3 regions of the Arthrobacter sp. StoSoilB22 genome follow, and region 2 is predicted to be linked to each of the others. Evidence: riboswitches for the same ligand, from Rfam matches in the RefSeq annotation. Region 2 holds a riboswitch; each other region holds the start of a gene.
The links. A riboswitch is a leader RNA that binds a small molecule or an ion and turns the genes downstream of it on or off. The one in region 2 is predicted to bind cyclic di-AMP.
Positions count from the first base shown of each region.

Region 1: linked by a shared signal. The riboswitch ahead of LDN70_RS19495 (hypothetical protein) and the one ahead of LDN70_RS05240 (C40 family peptidase) in region 2 are both predicted to bind cyclic di-AMP.
Region 3: linked by a shared signal. The riboswitch ahead of LDN70_RS02050 (NlpC/P60 family protein) and the one ahead of LDN70_RS05240 (C40 family peptidase) in region 2 are both predicted to bind cyclic di-AMP.

Region 1 covers NZ_AP024652.1:4,209,205-4,216,231, forward strand. Annotated here, with positions in the region: gene LDN70_RS19470 (helix-turn-helix domain-containing protein) at 1-237, shown strand, start outside; gene LDN70_RS19475 (maleylpyruvate isomerase mycothiol-dependent enzyme family protein) at 274-534, shown strand; gene LDN70_RS19480 (alpha/beta fold hydrolase) at 537-1,340, shown strand; gene LDN70_RS19485 (DUF6480 family protein) at 1,454-1,732, shown strand; gene LDN70_RS19490 (ATP-dependent DNA ligase) at 1,814-2,884, opposite strand; cyclic di-AMP (ydaO/yuaA leader) riboswitch at 3,124-3,272, shown strand; gene LDN70_RS19495 (hypothetical protein) at 3,275-4,597, shown strand; gene LDN70_RS19500 (PucR family transcriptional regulator) at 4,763-5,977, opposite strand; gene ald (alanine dehydrogenase) at 6,187-7,027, shown strand, end outside.
Region 2 covers NZ_AP024652.1:1,067,030-1,074,056, forward strand. Annotated here, with positions in the region: gene LDN70_RS05230 (iron-dependent transcriptional repressor DtxR) at 18-713, shown strand; cyclic di-AMP (ydaO/yuaA leader) riboswitch at 925-1,136, shown strand; gene LDN70_RS05235 (M23 family metallopeptidase) at 1,141-1,977, shown strand; cyclic di-AMP (ydaO/yuaA leader) riboswitch at 2,123-2,284, shown strand; gene LDN70_RS05240 (C40 family peptidase) at 2,289-3,032, shown strand; gene LDN70_RS05245 (NlpC/P60 family protein) at 3,132-3,929, shown strand; gene LDN70_RS05250 (HNH endonuclease) at 4,146-4,646, shown strand; gene LDN70_RS05255 (DUF6457 domain-containing protein) at 4,689-5,612, shown strand; gene LDN70_RS05260 (molybdopterin molybdotransferase MoeA) at 5,609-6,967, shown strand; gene LDN70_RS05265 (FdhF/YdeP family oxidoreductase) at 7,019-7,027, shown strand, end outside.
Region 3 covers NZ_AP024652.1:412,081-419,107, forward strand. Annotated here, with positions in the region: gene hutG (formimidoylglutamase) at 1-842, opposite strand, end outside; gene LDN70_RS02040 (NCS2 family permease) at 917-2,359, opposite strand; gene LDN70_RS02045 (copper resistance CopC family protein) at 2,475-3,110, shown strand; cyclic di-AMP (ydaO/yuaA leader) riboswitch at 3,285-3,452, shown strand; gene LDN70_RS02050 (NlpC/P60 family protein) at 3,456-4,253, shown strand; gene LDN70_RS02055 (NAD(P)/FAD-dependent oxidoreductase) at 4,416-5,108, opposite strand; gene LDN70_RS02060 (universal stress protein) at 5,527-6,564, shown strand; gene LDN70_RS02065 (type 1 glutamine amidotransferase domain-containing protein) at 6,878-7,027, opposite strand, start outside.

The sequences.
Region 1 (7,027 bases), 1.4 Mb from region 2:
ACGGTGACGGTGAGCAGCGTGGAGGAAATGCTCACCACCTCACAAGCCGCTGAGCTTGCCGGCATCTCCCACACCTATCTGCGCAACATGACCGATCGCGGCGAAATCCCGGTGGAGTACCGGGGAACGCATCGTCGCATCCGGCAGGCCGCCATCATTGAATGGCTGGCAACGCAGAAGAAAAAGCAGCAAGCCCAAGCGGCTACGGCAGACGACGTCACCGATTCCCAGAGCTAGCCAACCCACATCACCAGCATGCTGTTCAATAGCGGTATGGCAAAAAGCTCCCCTTCGACCGTTTGGCCCGTGGTGCACCAGGAGCGTCGTGCGCTGATCCAAGACCTCGAACCGCTTGAGCCAGCGCAATGGCAGACGCCGTCCCTGTGCTCCGGCATCCGCCGCGACTACCCCGCCCAGCACGGGGCCACCGTACTCAGCGCATTACTGCTTGCGGTGTCAGGGCGGCCGATCGGGAGCGATGAAGTGAGCGGACCCGGAGCTCCGGTGTTCCTGCAACGGTTGGGAAACGAGTGAAGATGCCAGGGGACACAAAAGGATTGCTTTCTGCCGACGTCCAGGCCTTAGGCCTGACCGGCAGGATCCATTGGACGAAAGGCTCGCCTGCGCCGGAGCCGGGCGCAGAGCCGGGGAGCGAACCCGCGTACATCTTGATTCACGGGATCGGGGTGTCGCATAGATACCTGGCGCGGTTGCATGCTGTTCTCGCGGCGAGCGCACCGACGTACTCGCTGGACCTGCCCGGTTTTGGCGGGACGCCCAAGCCCGGTCGCCAGCTCTCAGTGGAGGACTACGGCGCGTTCATTGCCGATACACTCGCGTCGTGTGGCATCGACTCCTACGTGTTGGTGGGGCATTCGATGGGTACGCAATTTGCCATCGAGGCGGCCCTGCGCGCCCCCGAGCAGGTCAAGCAGTTAGTACTGATGGGTCCCGTGGTGGATTCACGGCATAAAAATGTGTGGCGGCAGTCGCTGGCCCTGACCCTCGACGGAATACTCCGCGAGAGTCCCACGTCCAACGCGATCGTCATGTCCGACTACTTCCGCTGCGGCCCGCGCTGGTACCTCACCGAGCTGCCGGTGATGATGAAATACCCCACGGAGAAAAGGCTGGCCGGCATCCAGGTACCGTTGCTGGTCCTGCGCGGTAGCCGCGACCAGGTGGCGGGCCCGGATTGGTCACTGCGGTTGTCCAGGACAGTGGTACAGGGTCGCTTGGTAGAGATTCCGGGCGTCGGGCACGTGGCGCAGCACATGCGTCCCAAGGCTGTGGCGGATGCCATCCGGAGCTTCGTCACCGCTACCACTCCGCACCGCTAAACACTGACGCACGACGCCGGCACCTGGACTGGGTGCCGCTTGTCGGGTAGCCGCGTCCCGGCTAGGCTGACGGAGCAAGCGCATTAGTAAGTTTGCTTACGAAAGGGCTGATCGTGACTGACAAAGACTCAACTGAAGAGACACAGGGCTTCGGCACCACCGGCGCCACAGGACCCTTCGCCACAGGATCCTATGACACGACCTCCGATGCCGACAGCATCCACGAAGATCCCGATATGCGCCAGGACGAGGACGAGGATCCCGCAGCCTCCGCCAACCCGGACCCCCTGGACGGCAACGTCACAGGGTTGGAGCCCGGCGGTGGAGTTCCTCCGGGAGAAACCCCGCCGGCCGAAGGCAGCATGAGCAGCGACCAAGGCCACCACGAGTAACTACGCTGCAAGCCTCGCTGTTACGTTGCTAACCCGCTGTTTCGTTGCTGGCCAGCGACGTAACAGCGGGTTGGCAACGCCCTAGGTGTTCGGTAGCTTCAGGATCTCCCCGAGATCGTACTCAGCGGGCTCTTCCAGCTGCGCGTACGTGCAGCTCCCGGGGGTCCTGTCCGGCCGCCACCTGCGGAACTGCGTGGTGTGCCGGAACCTGTCCCCCTCCATGTAGTCGTACTTCACTTCGATCACGAGCTCGGGGCGCAGGGGCACGAAGGAGAAGTCCTTGCCCCCGCTCCAGCGGCTTTGGGCGCCCGGCATGCGTGAACCCCCGGCAGCCTCGTCCTGCTTGGCCCATTCGCCCCACGGGTGCTGGTCGAGTTCAATCTGATACGGCTCAAGCTCAGCCACCAGGGCCTCGCGCTTGGCCATGGGAAACGATGCCACCACTCCCACGTGATGTAGCCGGCCGGTGTCGTCGTGCAGGCCAAGCAGCATGGAGCCCACTACTTTCGCGGTCTTGTGCCAGCGGAACCCAGCCACCACACAATCGGCCGTGCGCTCGTGTTTGGTCTTGAACATCACCCGCTTGTTCGGGAGGTACGCCCCATCCAGTGGTTTGGACAGCACACCATCCAGGCCCGCGCCCTCCAGTTGTACGAACCACTCCCGCGCCCGTTCCAGATCAGTCACCGCAGGAGTCACATACACAGGCGGCTCGGCCTCGGCGAGCGCACGTTCCAAAATGGCCCGGCGCTCGGAGAACGGCTTGTCCATGAGGTTCTGATCGCCCAGCGCGAGGATGTCGAACGCAATCATGGACGCCGGGGTCTTCTCTGCGAGCATACGGACGCGGCTGTCGGCGGGGTGGATCCGCTGCTGGAGCACCTCGAATTCGAGCCGGCCACCCTCGATCAGGACGATTTCGCCGTCAATCACGCATTTGTCCGGCAGGTTCTTCCTGAGGGCATCCACCAGCTCCGGGAAGTAGCGGGTCATGGGCTTCTCGTTGCGGCTGCCCAGGACGATCTCGTCGCCGTCCTTGAAGACGATGGTCCGGAAGCCGTCCCATTTGGGCTCGTAGTGCCCAACATCGGGGATGGTCGGAACGGATTTGGCGAGCATGGGCGAGACGGGTGGCATCACAGGCAGGTCCATAGACAATGTCTACCCGCCGGTGCGCGCCGAAGCTAGTGTTGGCCAGGGATATCTTGGTCGAGCGGCCCAGCGAGTGCCGCCCAGCACCGGCCCCGAAGCCTAAGCGCCAGAAGCCTACCGCTTAGGCTGAACTACCGCCCGTTACATTAATGTGACTTTACTTTCCGGCTCATGTACCGTCGTAGGGCGACCCATATCTCCGCTGGGCCGCTTCCGGATTGACGCCGAGCTCTGCCGCAATCCGGGATCCGCCAGACCCGCGGCAGAGACGGGGGACCCAGGTTCCCGGGCTTGTTACCCACAAGCCCTTGGGGTGAAGCCGCCTTGCGCGGCCGGACGGCCTCGTCCGAACCCGACAGCTAACCTCGAAGGCGTTGAGAGGCAACCACCATGTCCCCAACCATGGATCAGCCGCGCCGCGCCCAGACTGAAGGCGAGCGCACCAAGCCAACCGGACGCCGTCGGGCCCAACCCAGCGGATTCCTTGACAACGCGCCGGCAGATTCCGCCGCCGTCAGCGGAACGTCAAGCACGACGCCGGAACCCGCCACGGCGGCCATGCCCGCCGCGGTGAAACCCACCACGCGTGCGGAAATCCGCGCAGCCGAGCGCGAGCGTGCTGCCCGGGCCGTACTCGCGCCCGAGGAATCGGCGGCAGCTCCGAAGTCCACCACACCGGGACCTCCTACCGCAGCCATCCCCATCGTTCCGCCGGCCAGCCAGGAACCCGCCACCACGGCTATTCCAGTAGTGCAGCCTGCAACGCCGGAACCCGCAACTGCGGCCATTCCCGTAGTCACTGCCCGCGATGAGTCCGCGCGCACGCCGGAACCCACGGAGTCCCCGCGCAAGGACGCTGAGTCCCCGCGCGGCAAGTCTCCGGCTCAGGTGGCCGCAGCCGCTACAGCCTCAGCATCCTTGGCAAGCCGCCGGGACGTTCGAAAGCCGGCCGCTGCGCCCACCACCAAGTCCGGTTTTGGCGCCACATCCTCGTTCGGCCGTGAGCCGTTCGGCCGCGAACCACAGGCCGCCCTGCGCAAGGCGGCTTCGGTCAAACACATGAGCCAGCGCATGGCCGTGGTGGCGGGGGCCCTTGGCCTCGTGCTGACAGCCGGCGCTTTGGGGCCGGCCCTTGAACTTCCGTTCTTCGGCCAGGAAACCCCGTCGCAGGAAGCCGGCGGGGGCGAAGGCCGCACCTCGGGTTCGGCATCGCCCGGGCCCAAGGCTTCCTACACCACGGCGTCATCACCTTCGGCCTCCACGCCATCCACAGCATCAGGGGCAACGGCTTCCTCCGAGGCCGGCCAGCCCGCGACGATCGCGGAGGCACCCGGGGCGGTGTCGCCGTCGTCGACTCCCACCCCACAGGTTTCGCTCGCGGACCCGGTATGGGTTCCGTCAGCGGGCTCGTCCGCAGTCCCGGCAGTTCCTGGCGCCACCAGCCCGGCACCCACCCAGCCGGCCCCCGCGCCGAGCGATGTGCCGCCCTCGGACACCATCACTACACCGCCTGCGCCGACGCCAACGGGCACTCCCACACCGACCCCGACTCCCACAGGAACTGCGACTCCCACACCGACTCCAACGCCGACGGATACTGCAACGCCGACGTCCAAGCCGAAACCGGGCAAGCCGACCGCTGCCTCAGCACCGCAGCCCAGTGAATCGGCACTTCAGGACATCCTCGATGCCGCACAGAAGGTATTCGGTTGAGCACCCGCCTGCCGCGTACGTCCACCCATGCGGGGTGGCATAGCCGGTACTGCAGCAGCAGCCGGACTGCCACGTTCCGTCGGCGGATGGGGCGCTGGAGCTGCCAGCGTTTGCGGCGCTCGTAAGGCAACACCGCATACTTCGTACTTACAAGGGGAAGCAGGCTCAGATCCGTGGCCGTACTGCCCAACGCCTGGCCTTCAGGGCCGCATGTAACTCGAGCCGGATCGCGCCACTCAACGGATCAGCACCGATGAGCTGGCGGATCCGGCCGAGCCTGTTGTAGATGCTGCTCCTGTGGAGATGAAGTTTGGCGGCGACGTCCTGAACCGAGCCGTCATTGTCATAGAGCAATTCAAGGACGGGCAGGAGTTCGCCGTTTTTGTCGTGGTCCTCGAGTGCCCTGAAATGCACAGATCCCGTGTCATCCCAACCGCCCGGTGCTACCAAACGATCGAACAGCTGGTACACGCCAACAGTTCGGCTGTCCACGAGCTCACCCAAAGGGAGGTCTACTGCGGCCGCTTGGGCAGCAACCTTCGCTTGCCGGTACGCACCGGACAGCTGCCGGATAACTTGGAATGGTTCGCTGATCCCCAAGATTACCCTGTCCACTTTGCGGCCTGCGCGTTTGGCGAGCTCCAGTTGATAGTGCACCAAAACCTGGGCATGGTCCGCCCGGCCGCCCGACTCGCGGAACAACACAACGGAATGCGTCTCCGTTCCGGCGCTGAACAACGCGGCGTTCACGCCAATGGTGGACTGCAGCGCGGCAGATCGATGCGTCAGGGTAGCTGCAATGGGATCGACGTCGGACCTCGCACCATAGGGGTCGAGGATAGTCACCAGCTGCCACGGACCGCGGCCCTGGATTTCCTTCCAACCCGCGACGGCGGCCACAGCGTTGGATTCGCCGCCGCAGGCTGACAGAAACTCCTGTTCACGCCGTCGCCGGAACTCCGATTCAGCCGTGTTGGAATCAAGGAGCAAGCCCGCCAGCAGGTCCAGCTCGTCCCGCACGCCTGGCAGTTCGGCGAGTATCGCCGTCGCGCTCTGTTCTTCAAGGTCAAGCTGCACCCACAAGTACCCCACGCGGAAACCGCGCACCAGCAAGGGGACACAGACGCGGCCCAACATGCCCAGTTCGTCGTTGGCTGGAACCACCACGGGTCGCACCGCCGTAGCAATGCCGTGAGCGAGCTGCCATGCGCTGACGTCGCTGGGTACCCGCTTGCTCAGGAGGAAGTTCACGCGGACGCGGTCGGCGTGGGACTGGTTGGAGCTGTAGGCGAGGAGAACGCCGTCGAGGTCTTCCAGGGAGAGCCCGCGGCCCAGCTTCAAAGCCACCCGTTCAACGATCTGTTCCACGTCCTGCTGCATCGGAAAAGCGTACCAACAGCAGGCGACACTTGACGCTTCAGTGCTCGACAAATGTCGAACTTGCCCGGCTAGGATCCTTGTATCCACAGGGTTTTCCTGTGCGGGCAGTTCTTGCTCCATGTCGCCTGCCTCACAGCCGGATTTATTCTGGAATCACAGCCCGCAACACATTTTTCGGCCGAAGAGGCCGCTAACGATGGAGCCCACAGATGATCATCGGTGTCCCCAAAGAAATCAAGAACAACGAGTTCCGCGTAGCCATCACGGCTGCCGGCGTCCACGAGTTCCGCACCCACGGACACTCCGTTCTGGTTGAACGCGGCGCAGGCCTCGGCTCGGGCATCACCGACGAGGAATACTCGATCGCCGGCGCAGAAATCGTCAACGAAGCCGACGACGTCTGGGCCCGCGCGGACATGGTCATGAAGGTCAAAGAACCCATCGCGGCCGAGTACCACCGCTTCCGCAAGGGCCTCATCCTCTTCACCTACCTCCACCTCGCCGCAGAGCCCGAGCTCACCGCCGAGCTCATCAACTCCGGCGTCACGGCCATCGCCTATGAAACCGTTCAGGAGGGCCGCACGCTTCCGCTGCTCGCCCCGATGTCCGAGGTCGCAGGGCGCCTGTCCGTAGTGGTCGGCGCTTCCTCCCTCATGGCTCCGGCCGGTGGCAAGGGTGTCCTCCTGGGCGGCGTACCGGGTGTGCGCCCGGCCAAGGTTGTTGTCCTCGGCGCCGGCGTTGCGGGAACCAACGCCGCCGCCATGGCGCTGGGCCTCGGTGCTGATGTCACCATCATGGACATCAACATCAACCGGCTGCGCGAACTCGACGCCCTCTACCAGGGCCGCCTGAAGACCGTTGCCTCCAACGCCTACGAGATCGAGAAGTCAGTCATCGACGCAGATCTCGTGATCGGCTCCGTCCTGATCCCCGGCGCCAAGGCACCCAAGCTGGTCACCAACGACCTCGTTGCCCGCATGAAGCCGGGCTCGGTTCTTGTGGACATCGCCGTTGACCAGGGCGGCTGCTTCGAGGACACGCACCCCACCA
Region 2 (7,027 bases):
GAGGAGAGCTGAGCTGGATGACGGATCTGATCGATACCACTGAGATGTATCTTCGGACCATTTTGGAGCTTGAAGAAGAAAACATTGTGGCCCTGCGGGCCCGCATCGCCGAGCGCCTGCGGCACTCCGGCCCCACTGTTTCCCAGACCATTGGACGCATGGAGCGCGATGGCCTGGTGATTGTGTCCAACGACCGCCACCTGGAACTGACGGAAGCGGGCCGGAAGCGCGCCACCGAAGTCATGCGCAAGCACCGCCTCGCGGAGCGCCTGCTGGCCGACGTCATTGGGCTTGATTGGGCCTACGTCCATGATGAAGCGTGCCGCTGGGAGCACGTCATGAGCGAGCGTGTGGAGCGTCGGCTCTACGAGCTCTTGGAACACCCCACGGAGTCTCCCTACGGCAACCCCATCCCCGGACTTGAAGCGCTTGGCGGCCTTGCCAGCCAGCCCTTCCCTCGGCTGGATGTCAACCTGCTCCAGGCAATGGACGGATATGCCGCCGCTACCCGCGTGGTGGTCAGCCGCCTCGCGGAGCCCATCCAGGTTGAGCCGGAGCTCCTGACCCAATTGGACGAAGGCGGAATCCGTCCCGGCGCAAGTGTCTCGCTGGAGCGCGTCGGCGAGTACATCTCCGTCCGTGTTCCGGGCATCGAAGGCGCTTTGGAGCTGCCGCCCGAGGTGGCTGCGCACGTCTTCGTATCCCTCAACTGAGTGTCGCCGGCAGCGCCGTGTCAAACCTCACTTCTGTCACTTTTTAGCGCGCGTGACCTGCGGTTTTCCGAAAAAGATGATAAAGGCCTTCCGCGCTGAGTGCGTTCCTGTTGATAACGAATTTATTACCGAAGGCCTTAATCCCCTATAGTTATTTACTAGCGCTGATACCAAAGCGTTACCTGATCCGGAGCCGAGCTCTGCCAGCGGACCAGGTGTGTCACCCACCACTGGCAGAGGCGGGGGAACCACAAGCGGCTGTCTAAAGAAGCAGCCTTGGGGTGAAGTCCGCAGCAGAAGTGCCCACGTATACAAGTCCCTCTTGGGATACCTGTGTGCCGTGAGCGCCTCGCGCGGACCGGGTCTTTGTACTCTCTGACCCGAATCCGACAGCTAACTTCGCAGGCTTTTGAGAGAGGAACAGAGTTTGACATCGCAGAACGTCAGGGGTCGCCGCCGCGCGTCCGGCCCCGCTGCTGAGCTGCGGCCAGCCACCGTCGTCACGGAGATCCGGCCCCGCGCCACCGAGCGTCAAGTGCGCCGCCGTAAGAGCCCCCTGCGCCAGGTTGCCGACTTCGCCGCTGCCAGCGGCGTCGGGCAGAAGGCCGGTGTTGCGCTTGCCGCCACCGGGCTTGCCCTGACTGTCGGCCTGCCGGCCACCAGCCCGGTCATGGCCACCTCGGAATCGGGCCAGACCGAGTCCGCCCTCGCCGTCGCAGCCCCCGCGGGCAGCCAGCCCGAGGTTTCCGCGGCAGCGTCGGCAAAGATCGACTTCAGCCGAGCCGCAGTCGCCACTGCCGCTGACCCCGATGGGAAGTTGAAGCAACTGCTCAGCGCCCAGTCGGCCGGAAGCATCCAGCGCGCGTCATCCGTTGGCACCATGGCCAGCCCCCTTGACACACTTACCACGGCATCGCCCTTCGGCTACCGTGTCAGCCCCCTCACGGGCGGCGCCGGCGACTTCCACCGGGGCCAGGACTTCGTTGCCCAGTGCGGCACCGCTGTCCACGCAGCAGCAACCGGCAAGGTCACTTTCGCCGGATGGCACGAATATGGCGGAGGCAACCGTGTGGTTATCGACCACGGCAACGGCCTCGAGACCACGTACAACCACCTGTCGTCCTTCACCGTCCAGGTGGGACAAACCGTCAACCGTGGCGATACCGTCGCGCTGAGCGGCACCACGGGCGCTTCAACCGGCTGCCACCTCCACTTCGAGGTTCAGGTCAACGGTGAAGTAGTAGACCCCATGGGCTGGCTCTAACCAATCTGATGGTCGCCTCTCGCATGTGCGGGACATCCCGTGACCTGAATGTGACATTTGCGTTCAACTGTTGTAGCGTACAGAGCGCATCGGCTTTTTAGGGGGCCGGTGCACTTGAGTGGATTGCCTAGCTCTGCCACCTCTCAAGGTCCGTTCGCATAAATCGTCTGGCAGGGGCGGGGGAACCACTTCTGGTCTTCGTGAGAAGGCCTTGGGGTTAAGTCGCAAAACTTCCTTGGAAGCGGCGCGGCCGGATGACTCCCATCCGAATCCGACAGCTCACCTCGCAGGCATTGGGAGAGGCTACCTACGTGTCATCACGCACTACCCCTGCGCGCCATCGCGCCCAAACGGTTCGCACGAACCCGTTGAACACGCTTTCCAAGGCTGTATCCACCAACGCCGGAACCATGAGCCGTCAGGCCATCGTTCTGGCTGCAGCCTCAGGCCTCGTCCTCACCGTCGGATTGCCCGCACAGGCAGCCGACGCCGATGTTTCCAAGACTGAAGCCTCCAGCACCCAGCAGCTGGTTGTAACGGCAGTGGTTACCGCAGAGCCAACAGCCACCGTTTCCTTCGAGAGCCCCACCGTGGCCACCAAGGAAGCCCCCAAAGTAGTCCAGCGCGCAGCGCAGGTTACCGAACGAGCAACGGCCACCACGGACGAAGCCCCTGAAGCCGTGACGGCGAAGTCCTCCGAGGCCAAGGACCCGGCTGCCAGCGCAGCTGCTTCCGGCCTTGCTGCTATCGCCTACACCGGCATCGGCTCCCCCTACGTTTGGGGCGGAACAACACCTAACGGCTGGGACTGCTCCGGCTTCACCCAGTGGGTCTACGCCCAGGCAGGCATCAGCATCCCGCGCGTTAACGCCTGGACGGCTATGACGCCCACCAGCACTCCTTCTCCCGGCGACCTCGTCATGCAGAACGGCGGAGCCCATGTGGGCATCTACGTCGGCAATGGCATGATGATCAGCGCTTTGAACCCCGGCCAGGGAACGCTGCTGCACTCCGTAGCGTCCACCGGCACCTCCTCGTTCTACACCCTCCGCTAGAAACAACCCGGTTCGGGGTGGGCCGGCATGCCCGCAATGCCGGTCCTACCCGCTACCCGTGTGCACCCCAACGGCGCTCGGATACGAAAAGAGAAAATCATGACCAGTGCAAACAAGCTTGCACGGCACCGCGCTGAGGCCCCCAAGACCAGCTCGCTTGCCGTCATTGCCAAGGCTGTCAGCTCCAACGCCGGTGGCGTTGGCCGCCAGGCAGCAGTGATCGCCGCAGCTTCAGGCCTGGTCCTGACCAGCGGCATCGCGGCCAACGCAGCCGAGACCAACGTTGATCGTGAGTCGACCTCCACGTCCACATTGGACATCCAGTCCGTAGTGCAGGCCACCATCGCGGCCGACTCCACTGTGGCTATCTCTTACGAGCGTCCCGTGGTTACCACGGTGGAAGCTCCGGCTCCCGTTGTGGTGGAAGAAGCGCCGACCAAGGTTGAAGCAAAGGTTGAAGCCACGGAAGCACCTGCGGTTGCCGCCAAGGCCGCTCCTGCAGCCAACGCCACCGTGGCCGTCAGCAACTCAACCCCCGCTCCAGCAGCTCCGGCGGCTTCCAGCGGACTCGGCGCAGCCATCGCTGCAGCTGCTTACGCCCAGCTCGGCGTCACCCAGGACTGCACCATGCTGGTCACCAACTCCCTTGCAGCCGTGGGAATCAACTTCCACGACTGGCCTGCAGGTTACCTCTCCTTGGGCCGCACGGTCAGTGCAGCAGAAGCCCAGCCCGGCGACCTCGCCTACTACGCAAACGGTGGTTTGGCCGGACAGGCGCACATCGCTGTATACGTGGGCAACGGCCAGGCAGTTCACGGTGGATGGAACGGATCCACCACGGCACTGTTCAGCGTCAACGTCGGTTCCGGCCCGGTTTTCATCCGCGTCAACGGCTGATTCACTTTCTTCAGAACACCCCGCAGGCTCCGGCCGGCGGGGTGTTCTGCTTTAACCGCGCATGAACTCTTGCCGACACTGTGAGCGAAACGACAGAAAAATTCGTTGATACGGCATATAAGTGCTTACCCTTATGTTGTCGATCCACAGCCCGTACATGCAGAGGGCAGCCGGCCCTCGTGCCCCTGACGGGTGCGGCCGTGAAGAGGTACGTGCATGCGCACACTCGTTCTGAATGCTGGATATGAACCGCTGGCGGTAATCACATTCCGCCGGGCGCTGGTCCTTGTGCTCACTGGGAAAGCTAGCGTAGTGGCCGAAGGCGACGAGCCTGTCGTCGGGCCACAGGAAATTCTTGGACGCCCGTCCGTGATTCTCCTTAACCGCTACATACGTCCCAAGTACAACAAGGTCACCGCCGTGAGCCGCCGCGGGGTGCTTCGCCGCGACGGTCACCGGTGCGCCTATTGCGGCAAAACAGCCCACACCATAGACCACGTCCACCCCAAATCCAGGGGCGGCGCGGATTCCTGGGAAAACCTGGTTGCGGCGTGCTTGAAATGCAACAACGCCAAAAGCGACCACACACTGGGTGAAATGGGTTGGAAGCTCCGTTTCAAACCCGGGGTGCCCCAGGGAACCATGTGGCAGATCAAAGAACTCGAGAAACCTGCGCCGGACTGGGACCCGTTCCTTTTGCCGGAATCCGCTGCCTGATCGATTTCTGCTGACCTCCGGCCGCCCGGGTAGTCTGGGCGGATGGAGTTCAACGCCCTTATTTTGGCGGGTGGCAGGGCCACCCGCCTCGGTGGCGTGTCCAAGCCATGGTTGAAGTACGACGGCGACACCCTCCTTTCGCTCGCACTTCAGGCTGCCCGGGGTGCTTCGGCGGTGGTTGTGGTGGGGCCGGATGAGCCCGGCTCAGGCGGCGGCGAGCCAGGAGGCACCGGGAACCTACCGGACGCTGTTCTGCGGACACGCGAAGAACCTGTATTCGCAGGGCCGGCAGCTGCCATCGCGGCCGGCTTGAGCGCGCTGAAGAATGGCGGTAGGAGCACTCCATGGACGCTGGTGCTTGCCTGCGATATGCCGCATGCATCCCGCGGTGTTGAGCTCCTTTGGGCAGCTCTTGAGTCCAGTCCCGGAATGGAAGGAGCCATGGCCGTCTCTGCCGACGGCCGGAAGCAGCCGCTTCTGGGGGCCTACAGTACAGAGGCCCTGGAAAGGGAAGTGGCCGTAGCTTCGGGAGGTTCCGGGTTAACGAACTCATCAGTGTTCCGCCTGCTTGCTAGGCTGAACGTGCTGGACGTTGAAGTCCCCGCTGGGTCCACCGATGACGTGGATACATGGGAGGACGCTGCGGCCTTGGGCATTGACTACGAGTTGGAGGCGGACGTGAAGAGCCAGGAAGAGACGCTCGAGGAATGGTGCCGGACACTGCTTCAGGCATTCGAGCTTGAGGGCGTGGAAGTGGACATCAACGAGGTCCTCGCGGTGGCTGGAGTAGCAGCACATTCCGTGGTGCGCCCCGCCGCACCCCTGACCACGTTTATTGCAGGTTACGCGGCCGGAATGGCCCGCGGAATTGGCCAGGCCAGCGATGACGCGTCCATGAACGCTGCCTTGGAACTGGCCCGCAAAATTGCCCGGGAGTACTCGGAGTCCGGGACCGGCCCGGAATGACGGAGGCCCCCAACGAGGGCCATCACGCGGCGCACACATGGCATGAGGCCCGGCAGCGTGCGTTCGACGTCGCCACACCCATTCCGTCGGGCCCCGTGCCGCTCAGCTCAGCGCTCGGGCGCACCCTGGCTTCGGATGCCCTGGCAGTGCAGGACATGCCCCATTATGCGTCGTCCGCCATGGATGGATGGGCCATTAGCGGCAGCGGTCCGTGGATCCTCAGCGAACCGGGGCAGAGGCTTGCACCGCACCAGGCCAGTCCCATAGTTACGGGCGGGCTTATTCCGCCCGGTGCCAAGGCAGTACTGCGCAGTGAAAGCGGCGTAATAGCTACTGACGAGGATGGCCTGCCGGTTCTTGCGCTGGGAGGCAGCGCCAAACCGGGGGAGCCCCGCAACGGCCAACATATCCGAAAGGCTGCGGAAGAGGCCGCTGAGGGTGATGTCCTGCTCAAGGCCGGCACGGTGCTGAATCCGGCCCATATTGCCTTGGCAGCGCTTGCGGGCCTGGACCATCTTGTGGTGCTCGGAAAACCCTTGGTCCGTTTCCTCCTGACGGGCTCGGAAGTAGTGGCTCACGGTGTTCCCTTGCCCGGCCAGGTCAGGGATACCTTCGGTCCGCAGCTGGGCGCCGTGGTGGAGCTTTTGGGCGGCATTGCCGGGGAGCAGCTCAGGGTGGGTGACAGCTATGAGGAGTGGATCGACGCACTCCAGGACACCGAGCCAACGCTGGACGAGCCGGGACCCGGGGACCACTTCGGTGAAGCGGAACCTCCTGCCGACGTCGTTATTACCACGGGCGGCACGGGACGCTCTGGAACGGACCACCTACGCAAAGCCGTAGCTGAACTTGGCGGGAATTTGCTGATTGATGGGATCGCCATGCGTCCCGGACATCCGGCGGTGTTGGCAGAGTTGCCCGATGGTCGGTTTGTGGTGGGCCTGCCTGGAAATCCGCTGGCGGCCATGATGGCTTTGTTCACCGTGGGTGGACCGCTGCTGGCGGCCTTGGGCCATGGCCGTTTGGAGGAGGTGGGCGAGGTTCCCTGTGGCACCACCCTTGATGCTGAGCCCGGTCGCACCCGCCTGATGCCGTTCAAGCTGGTGTATGGGTTGGCGTCGCCAGCCAATCATGCAGGCCCTGGAATGATGCGTGGCCTGGCCGGCGCCGACGGGGTCATGGTGGTGCCGCCGCATGGTGTCCAGCTGGGCGAAGCGGTGCCCGCCTTCGCCGTACCCTGGGGAAAAGCGCTTCCCGTGCCGAAGGCGCCGGAAGAGAAGAGCCGCAAGGCCGTGCCTCGGCAACAAAGGAAGGCTCCTTCCGGCCCTGTTGACTGGAGTGCGTTGGACACCTGAGGCGCGTCATGAAGGGGTTTGGGTCTGCTGACAAAGTGCAATGATGGACACATGAACAGG
Region 3 (7,027 bases), 650 kb from region 2:
CTCGTAGCAACCTGCCGGCAGATGGCGCCGATCACCGGCAGCGGCACGCCATAAGCAGCGGGGGCACTCACTCCGGGCGCCACCGACGCCGGCATTACGTCCAAATCGATGGTCAGGTACAGCACATCAACGCCGGCCAGGAAATCAGCAACGAACACTTCCACGGCTTCCGGCGTGCAGAGCTCATCAAGGAGGTACTTCACGCCCAGCCGGTTGGCCGTATCGAAGAGCGTTCGTGTGTTGTTCGGCTCTGAAATTCCGACGACGGCGTACTGCAGTTGGCGCCCAGCGGCAGCTTCCGCGTGGGCCATCTGCAGGAACGGCGTCCCCGAGCTCGGCGTGGGTTCGTCGCGCAGGTCAAAGTGGGCGTCCAGGTTCAGCACACCCACGCGCTTGCCTCGAACAGCGTCAGAACCGGCTACGCCAAGGTAGCTGGCAAACGCGGTTTCGTGGCCTCCGCCCAGCACCACGGTGAGGTTGCCGGCGTCGAGCAGTCCCGAAATGGCGTGCCCGGCGCGCTCTTGGCCAGCCTCAAGTGAGTCGTCCTCCACAACCACATCACCGGCGTCGAACACGTCGCGGTCAAGGTGGAAAGCCAGCGGACCCAGAGCCGCACGGATGGCGGCTGGTGCGGCGGCGGCGCCCACACGGCCCTTGTTGCGGAGGACGCCGGCGTCGCTGCAGAAACCAAGCACGACGGCGGGGCGCGAGGCTGCTGCGGTGCCGGAAACGGTGTGGGGTGCTACAGCTTGCCACCAGCGGCGGTGCTCGGCGCCGTCCCCATCAAAGCGGCCGGTCCACGGTGTGGGATTGACGTCAACGGTGGGGGCGCTTGTTTCCATGCTTCCAGCACACCCGACGCGGGGCCCAAAAACCAGTGACCCAGCGCCGGGAGTGTCTGAAATCCCGGACTGGGCTACTTGACGCCCAGCAGCTCTTCCACGGTTCCGATGCCGAAGAACAGCAGGAAGGCAGCAGCCACAGCCCACATCAGCGGGTGGACTTCGCGGGCGCGGCCCTGGAAGGTGCGGATCAGGACGTAGGAGATGAAGCCGGCGCCGAGGCCGTTGGCAATCGAGTAGGTGAACGGCATGAGCGCGATGGTCAGGAACGCGGGAATTCCGACGCCCCAGTCCTGCCAGTCGATCTTGCCCACCTGGGAGACCATCATGAAGCCCACCACTACCAGGGCGGGGGCCACGGCCTCGAACGGCACCAGGTTGATCAGGGGAGTGAAGAACATGGCAACCAGGAAGAGTGCGCCGGTGACGATCGAGGCGAGCCCGGTTCGTGCACCTTCGCCGATTCCTGCACCGGACTCCACAAAGATCTGGTTGGACGAAACAGAGGCCCCACCACCCACGATCGCTCCGAGCGCGTCCACTTGGAGCACCCGGTCCACGTTGGGGATGTTCCCGTCCTTATCCACTGTCCCGGCCTCGTTGGCCAGGCCCACCATGGTGCCCATGGCGTCGAAGAAGATGCTGAGCAGGATCACGAATGCCAGCAAAGCTGCACCGATGAAACCGAGGTGCTCAAAGGCGCCGAACGGGTTGGCCTTGCCGATCAGGGACAGGTCCGGTGCGCCCCATTCACTGAGCTTGGGGGCCACCAGGGACCAGCCGCGGGGGTTGACGTTGGTGCCGTCAAAGCTTGGGCCAATGTGGAGAGTGAACTCGAGGATGGCAGCCAGCGCGGTGGAAACCACGATGCCGATCAGGATGGCTCCGCGGACCTTCCGGACCACCAGCGCGATGGTGAGGATCAGGCCCACTGCGAATACCAGGGTGGGCCAGCCAAGGAGCTTGCCGTCCACGCCCAGACCGAGTGGAACGGTGGTTCCGGCGGCGTCGGGGATGCGCCGGACGAAACCGGCGTTAACCAGGCCGATGAGGGCGATGAAGAGGCCAATGCCCACAACGATTGCCGTTTTGAGGGCTTCGGGCACCGCCTTGAACACTGCAGTCCGGAATCCGGTCAGCACCAGGATGAGCATGGTGATGCCGGAAAGCACCACGAGTCCCATCATGTCCGGCCATGTCAGCCCGGGGTGCGATGCCACCGTGACTGCGACGAACGCGTTGACGCCCAAGCCTGTAGCCACGGCGAACGGGTGCTTGGCCCAGGCTCCCATGAGGATGGTCAGGATGCCGGCAACGAACGCCGTGGTGGCTGCCACGGCGGTGAAACCCAGCGACGCGCCACTCGAATCGGGTCCGGAGAGGATCAGTGGATTGAGCACCACGATGTAGCTCATGGCGAAGAAGGTCGCGAAGCCGCCACGGATTTCCCGCGAATATGTGGATCCACGTTCGGAGATCTTGAAGTAGCGGTCGACTGCAGAACCTTGTTTAAGCATGAAGGTCTCCGGGGATCGAGGGGGAGTTTGCTCTCAAATCCTATGTTGTCCGGTGCGGGCCCTCCCAACGATTCGCCTAGTCTGTAAGGAAGCCAACACTAGGAGAAACCGCCCCATGCGTACCATCCGCCCGCTTCTGGCCGCCGTCGTCGCTGCTCTTGCTTTTGCTTCCGCCCTGCTGTTTGCAGCGGCACCGGCGTCCGCGCACGACGTCGCCGAGTCCACAGCGCCAGCCAACGGTGCCCGCGTTGCGGAAGTCCCGGCGTCGGTCTCCATTACGTTCAACAACCGCCCGCTCGCGATCGGTTCGGGCGTAACGGTGACGGCCGGCGGCGAGAACTGGGCGGACGGTCCGGTCGAAATCATCGACAACCAGGCCGTTCAGAAGCTCCGCGAGGGCGCCCCTGCCGGCGAGTTCACAGTGGTATGGCGCGTGGTCAGCTCCGACTCGCACCCGATTGAGGGCACCTTCACGTTCACAGCCGCCGCAGGAGGCTCGATGTCGGCGAGTGGTACGGCGGGTGCCTCACCAGCGGCTTCGGCTTCCTCAGCTGCGGTACCAACAGTGGGCACCGCCGCACCAGGGACTGCCGGTAACAATGAGCCAGCCGCCGACGCCTCCCAACCTTTCCCTTGGAGCATTGTGGGGCTGGCTGTTGTGGCTGTGGGTCTCGTAATTTATCTCGCCGTTACCGCACGGAAGAAATTGGCGGCGTCCAACGACTCAGAGGGCGATACTCCCGCGGAATAGCGCGGTTTTCTACGTACCTGCGAATATCTCGAATCGGTTACCGCGACACGCCAGAAGCCCACTTCCCGTTACTTAAATGTGACTTCGGGAGAATCATCGCGTACCGTAGTTCCTGTGCCTGTTCCACGTAGCGGGCACTTCCGGCCTGATTGCCTAGCTCTGCCGCAGTCCGGAATCCGTTCGCAGACAAACCTACGGCAGAGACGGGGAACCCAATTTAGGTCGCTTTCGAGCGTGCCTTGGGGTGAAGTCACGATGCTTTCGCTGAACAGCGGGAGATAGTGGCCGGGTGACTCCCATCCGAATCCGACAGCTAACCTCGCAGGCATCGGGAGAGGCTCTTTCATGTCTTCACGCATTCTTCGCGGCCGTCGTAAGGCGGACAGCGTACGTCCTAATCCGTTCATCTCCATCTCGAAGGCAGTTGCCAGCAACGCTTCAGGCGCTGGTCGTCAGGCAGCTGTTATCGCAGCAGCCTCGGGCCTCGTTTTGACCGGTTCCATTGCTGCTCACGCAGCTGAGACCCCGGTTCAGCGCGATTCCAGCCCCGCAACGGTTGCTGAGACCGTTTCCGAGGCACCCACCAAGGTTGTTACCGCCCTGTCGACGGCTACCGTCAATTTCGAGCGTCCCGCAGTTGCTTCCGTAGCAGCTCCGGTCATCGAAAAGCCGGCCCCCGTTGTTGAGGCCCCCGTAGCCAAGAAGGCAGCTGTCACCACGGCTGCTGCTGCAGCTCCCGTTGCCGCTCAGGCCGCGGTTGCTGCTCCTGTTGCTGCCGCACCTGCACCGGTTGCCGCTGCTCCTGCAGCTGCCCCCGCCGCCGGCGGCGTCAACGCAGCCATGGTTGCTTCGGCTTACGCACAGATCGGTATCTTCCAGGACTGCACCGCCATGGTCGAAAAGGCCCTTGGTTCCGCAGGCATCCCGGTAGGCGACCTCGGTCCCATGCAGTTCATGAACTACGGCAAGGTCGTCAGCGATCCTCAGCCCGGTGACATGATCGTCCAGTCCGGCCACGTTGCTATCTACATCGGCAACGGCCAGGCCATCAGCGGTGGCATCAACGGCAACCAGACGGGCATCCACCCGATCAGCTGGTTGACCGCAACGGGTCCCCTGACCTACGTACGCGCTGGCGCATAAAGCCTCACGCTTCAGTTCAAAGGCCGGTGCCTTCGAAGACTTATGTCTCCGGAGGCACCGGCCTTTGGCGTTAAGTTCTGTTCGTAAAAGTTCAGTGCGGGACGTACGACGGCGGACTTGGCCGGCTTGCGGGGGTGGTAGCGCGTTTGCTTGCGGGACTTCCTAGGCGATGGCGACGCCGGGACCCGCCGGCAGGGCAACCTTGGAGGAGATGGCCTGACCCACTGCCTTGGCTTGCCGCAGCACTTCCTTGGGGGACGGAGTGATGAGGTCTCCGACGCCCACCAGGTGCATTCCTACGGCCCGCATGGCCGCGGCAAGATTCTGGCCGACTGCTATGCCAAGTTCGGCCAGCATGCGCCGTAGCTGGCTCTGGGCGCAGCGTGTCACTACTACGTGGTCTGCCAGGAGAACGCCTTGGGCTGTGTGGATTGCCCACTGGCGAGGATGGGATTCGTGGGGGCCGGATGCGTGGAGCCCGGTCCTCAGGCCTGTGGTTGTCATGCTGGCGGCCACACCGTATCCGATATGCCGTGAGGGATCTGAGCCCAGGAAATCCAAGCGGACAGCGCGAGTGGTGTTGCGAACGTCCAGGTGATGACTGGCAGCGTAGTTCCTCAGGTGGCGAAGGATTTCGTTGCGTTCCTGCATTGCTGCCGGATCTGCGGCGTCGGTGCGTTGGAGCATGCCTGTATGGACGGACGGTCCAGTAGTGGATAACGCGCCGAACCCGTCTACCACGATCGAACCCACGCCGTAGCGGCTGAGTTCGCTGGCAACTGCCAAGCCGGACAGGCCGGCTCCGATGATCACGGTGGTGGTGCGTTCCGTGCCGGAATCAGGCGTGAGTGACACTGCTTGGTTCCTCCTTGACGTGTGTGCCTTTCGGCATCGCGTGGGATCGCGTCCGAGTTCCCCAAGCGGCCGCAAGTAAATGACCGGGGCGTGTGGTGTGAGACACGTTTTCCGGCCATTCGGTGACTCGAACACTACCGAACTTTTTCGGCCATGGATAGCCTCTCCGCCTGCGCGTTTTGTCTCTTCGCCGCGAGCACCCCAGGGGCCGCCGGGAACCGAGCCCTGACCGTTATGCACATAGCCCAATGTCGTCTTGATTCGCCACTGCTGACCGAGAATAGTGAGCATTGGGAGGAGGAATTTCCGGGTTTCTCCTGCCCCGGCTGTTGGCAACAAAACAGTCTGGAAGTTCTAGGCCGGGATCCTCTGGCAGAATAGCCGGAACATCAAGCAGTAGGTGGAGAGGCAGGCCCCCATGGACCAGCACGGAAGACACAGTGAAGAGTCACCGGACGGCCAGGACCAGGTTGTGGAACCTGGTGGCATCGTCGTCGGGGTGGATGGTTCAGAGCACGGTCAGTGCGCCTTGGTTTGGGCCGCACGGGAGGCGGAGCGCCGCCAGCTTCCGCTGCATATTGTCACGGCGTACTCCGTGCCAATTTTCGCGGCCTCCGGCTTGGACGGTGGCTACGCAACAGTTGACGATTCCGTCATCCGCGAAGGCGCTGATGCGATCGTTCGTCAAGCCTTGGACAAAGTCTCCGGATATGCCATTGACGTCGATGCTTCCGTGGAAAACGGTGATGCCGCTGGTGTCTTGTTGGACCTTTCCGAGGAGGCCGCGCTGCTGGTGTTCGGCAGCAGGGGTCGCGGTGGGTTCGTCGGGCGCCTCCTGGGTTCGGTGAGTAGTGCCCTGCCCGCGCACGCCAAATGCCCCACGGTGACGGTCCCGCTCTATTGCGCTGACCGCCTCGGTGAGAACACCGAGGACAAACACATCAAGGCCGAGCACGCCAGAACGGGCCCGCGCACTGTGGAAAACGTGGTTGCAGTAGGCGTTGACGGCTCCGAGCAAGCACGCGTTGCTGTGCTCGAAGCTGCCGAGCAAGCGCAGCGTATGGGAGCCACACTGCGCGTCATCTGCGCTGTTCCGCAGTACAGCGGTTCCCTGGCGTGGGTTCCGGCTCCGTTGGACCGCGATGCCCTATTCGCCGATATCAGGGTCCAGCTTGACGCCGGTGTTGCCTGGCTCAGAAGCCACTTCCCTTCGTTGGCTATTGAGACGGACCTCCGGGATGGCTCGCCCGTTGATGTTCTTGTGGAAACCAGCCGCAGCGTCGAGCTGGTTGTTTTGGGAACCCGTGGCCGAGGCGGATTCGCGGGAATGCTGCTGGGGTCAACATCAGACGGAGTCCTGCACCACGCCAAGGGGCCAGTGCTGGTTGTTCCGGACAGGGATGATCCCCGGCTGGCGGACCGTCACAAGTTTGGACCCATGCTGGGTGTGACCTAGCTTCAGCAGCAGCGGTGGGCCGGAGCTGGCTGGACTCGGGCCCACCTCAAGCGGCCGTCTGCACCTCAGACATCCGTCCGGACCCCGGGGGCCGCCACGGCAGTCAGCTCAACGAGCATGCCAGAACATGTGCGAACTCTGCGGCCGGACCTGGAACGCGTCTACGGTGCTTCATCAGTCGCGGCATGGAGACAGTATCCGGTGAAATGTCCGCGGCCGAGGCCGCGATGGCTGCCCCCATCGAAGGGATCAGCCAACGGCTGCGAGGACTGCCGCGGTTCAACCCGACCCTTAGACCCCGCTGAAAAACAGGTCAGTTTTCGGCGTCTGCCGCTGCCTGCTTGCGGGCGTCCTTCTCGGCGCGCACGGCCTCGGCCTCGTGCTGCTCCTCGGCCTTTTCCTGATGGATGACCTCCGCGAAGAGTTTCTCCATCTCCTTGGCAACTCCCGCGGCGGAGGCCGG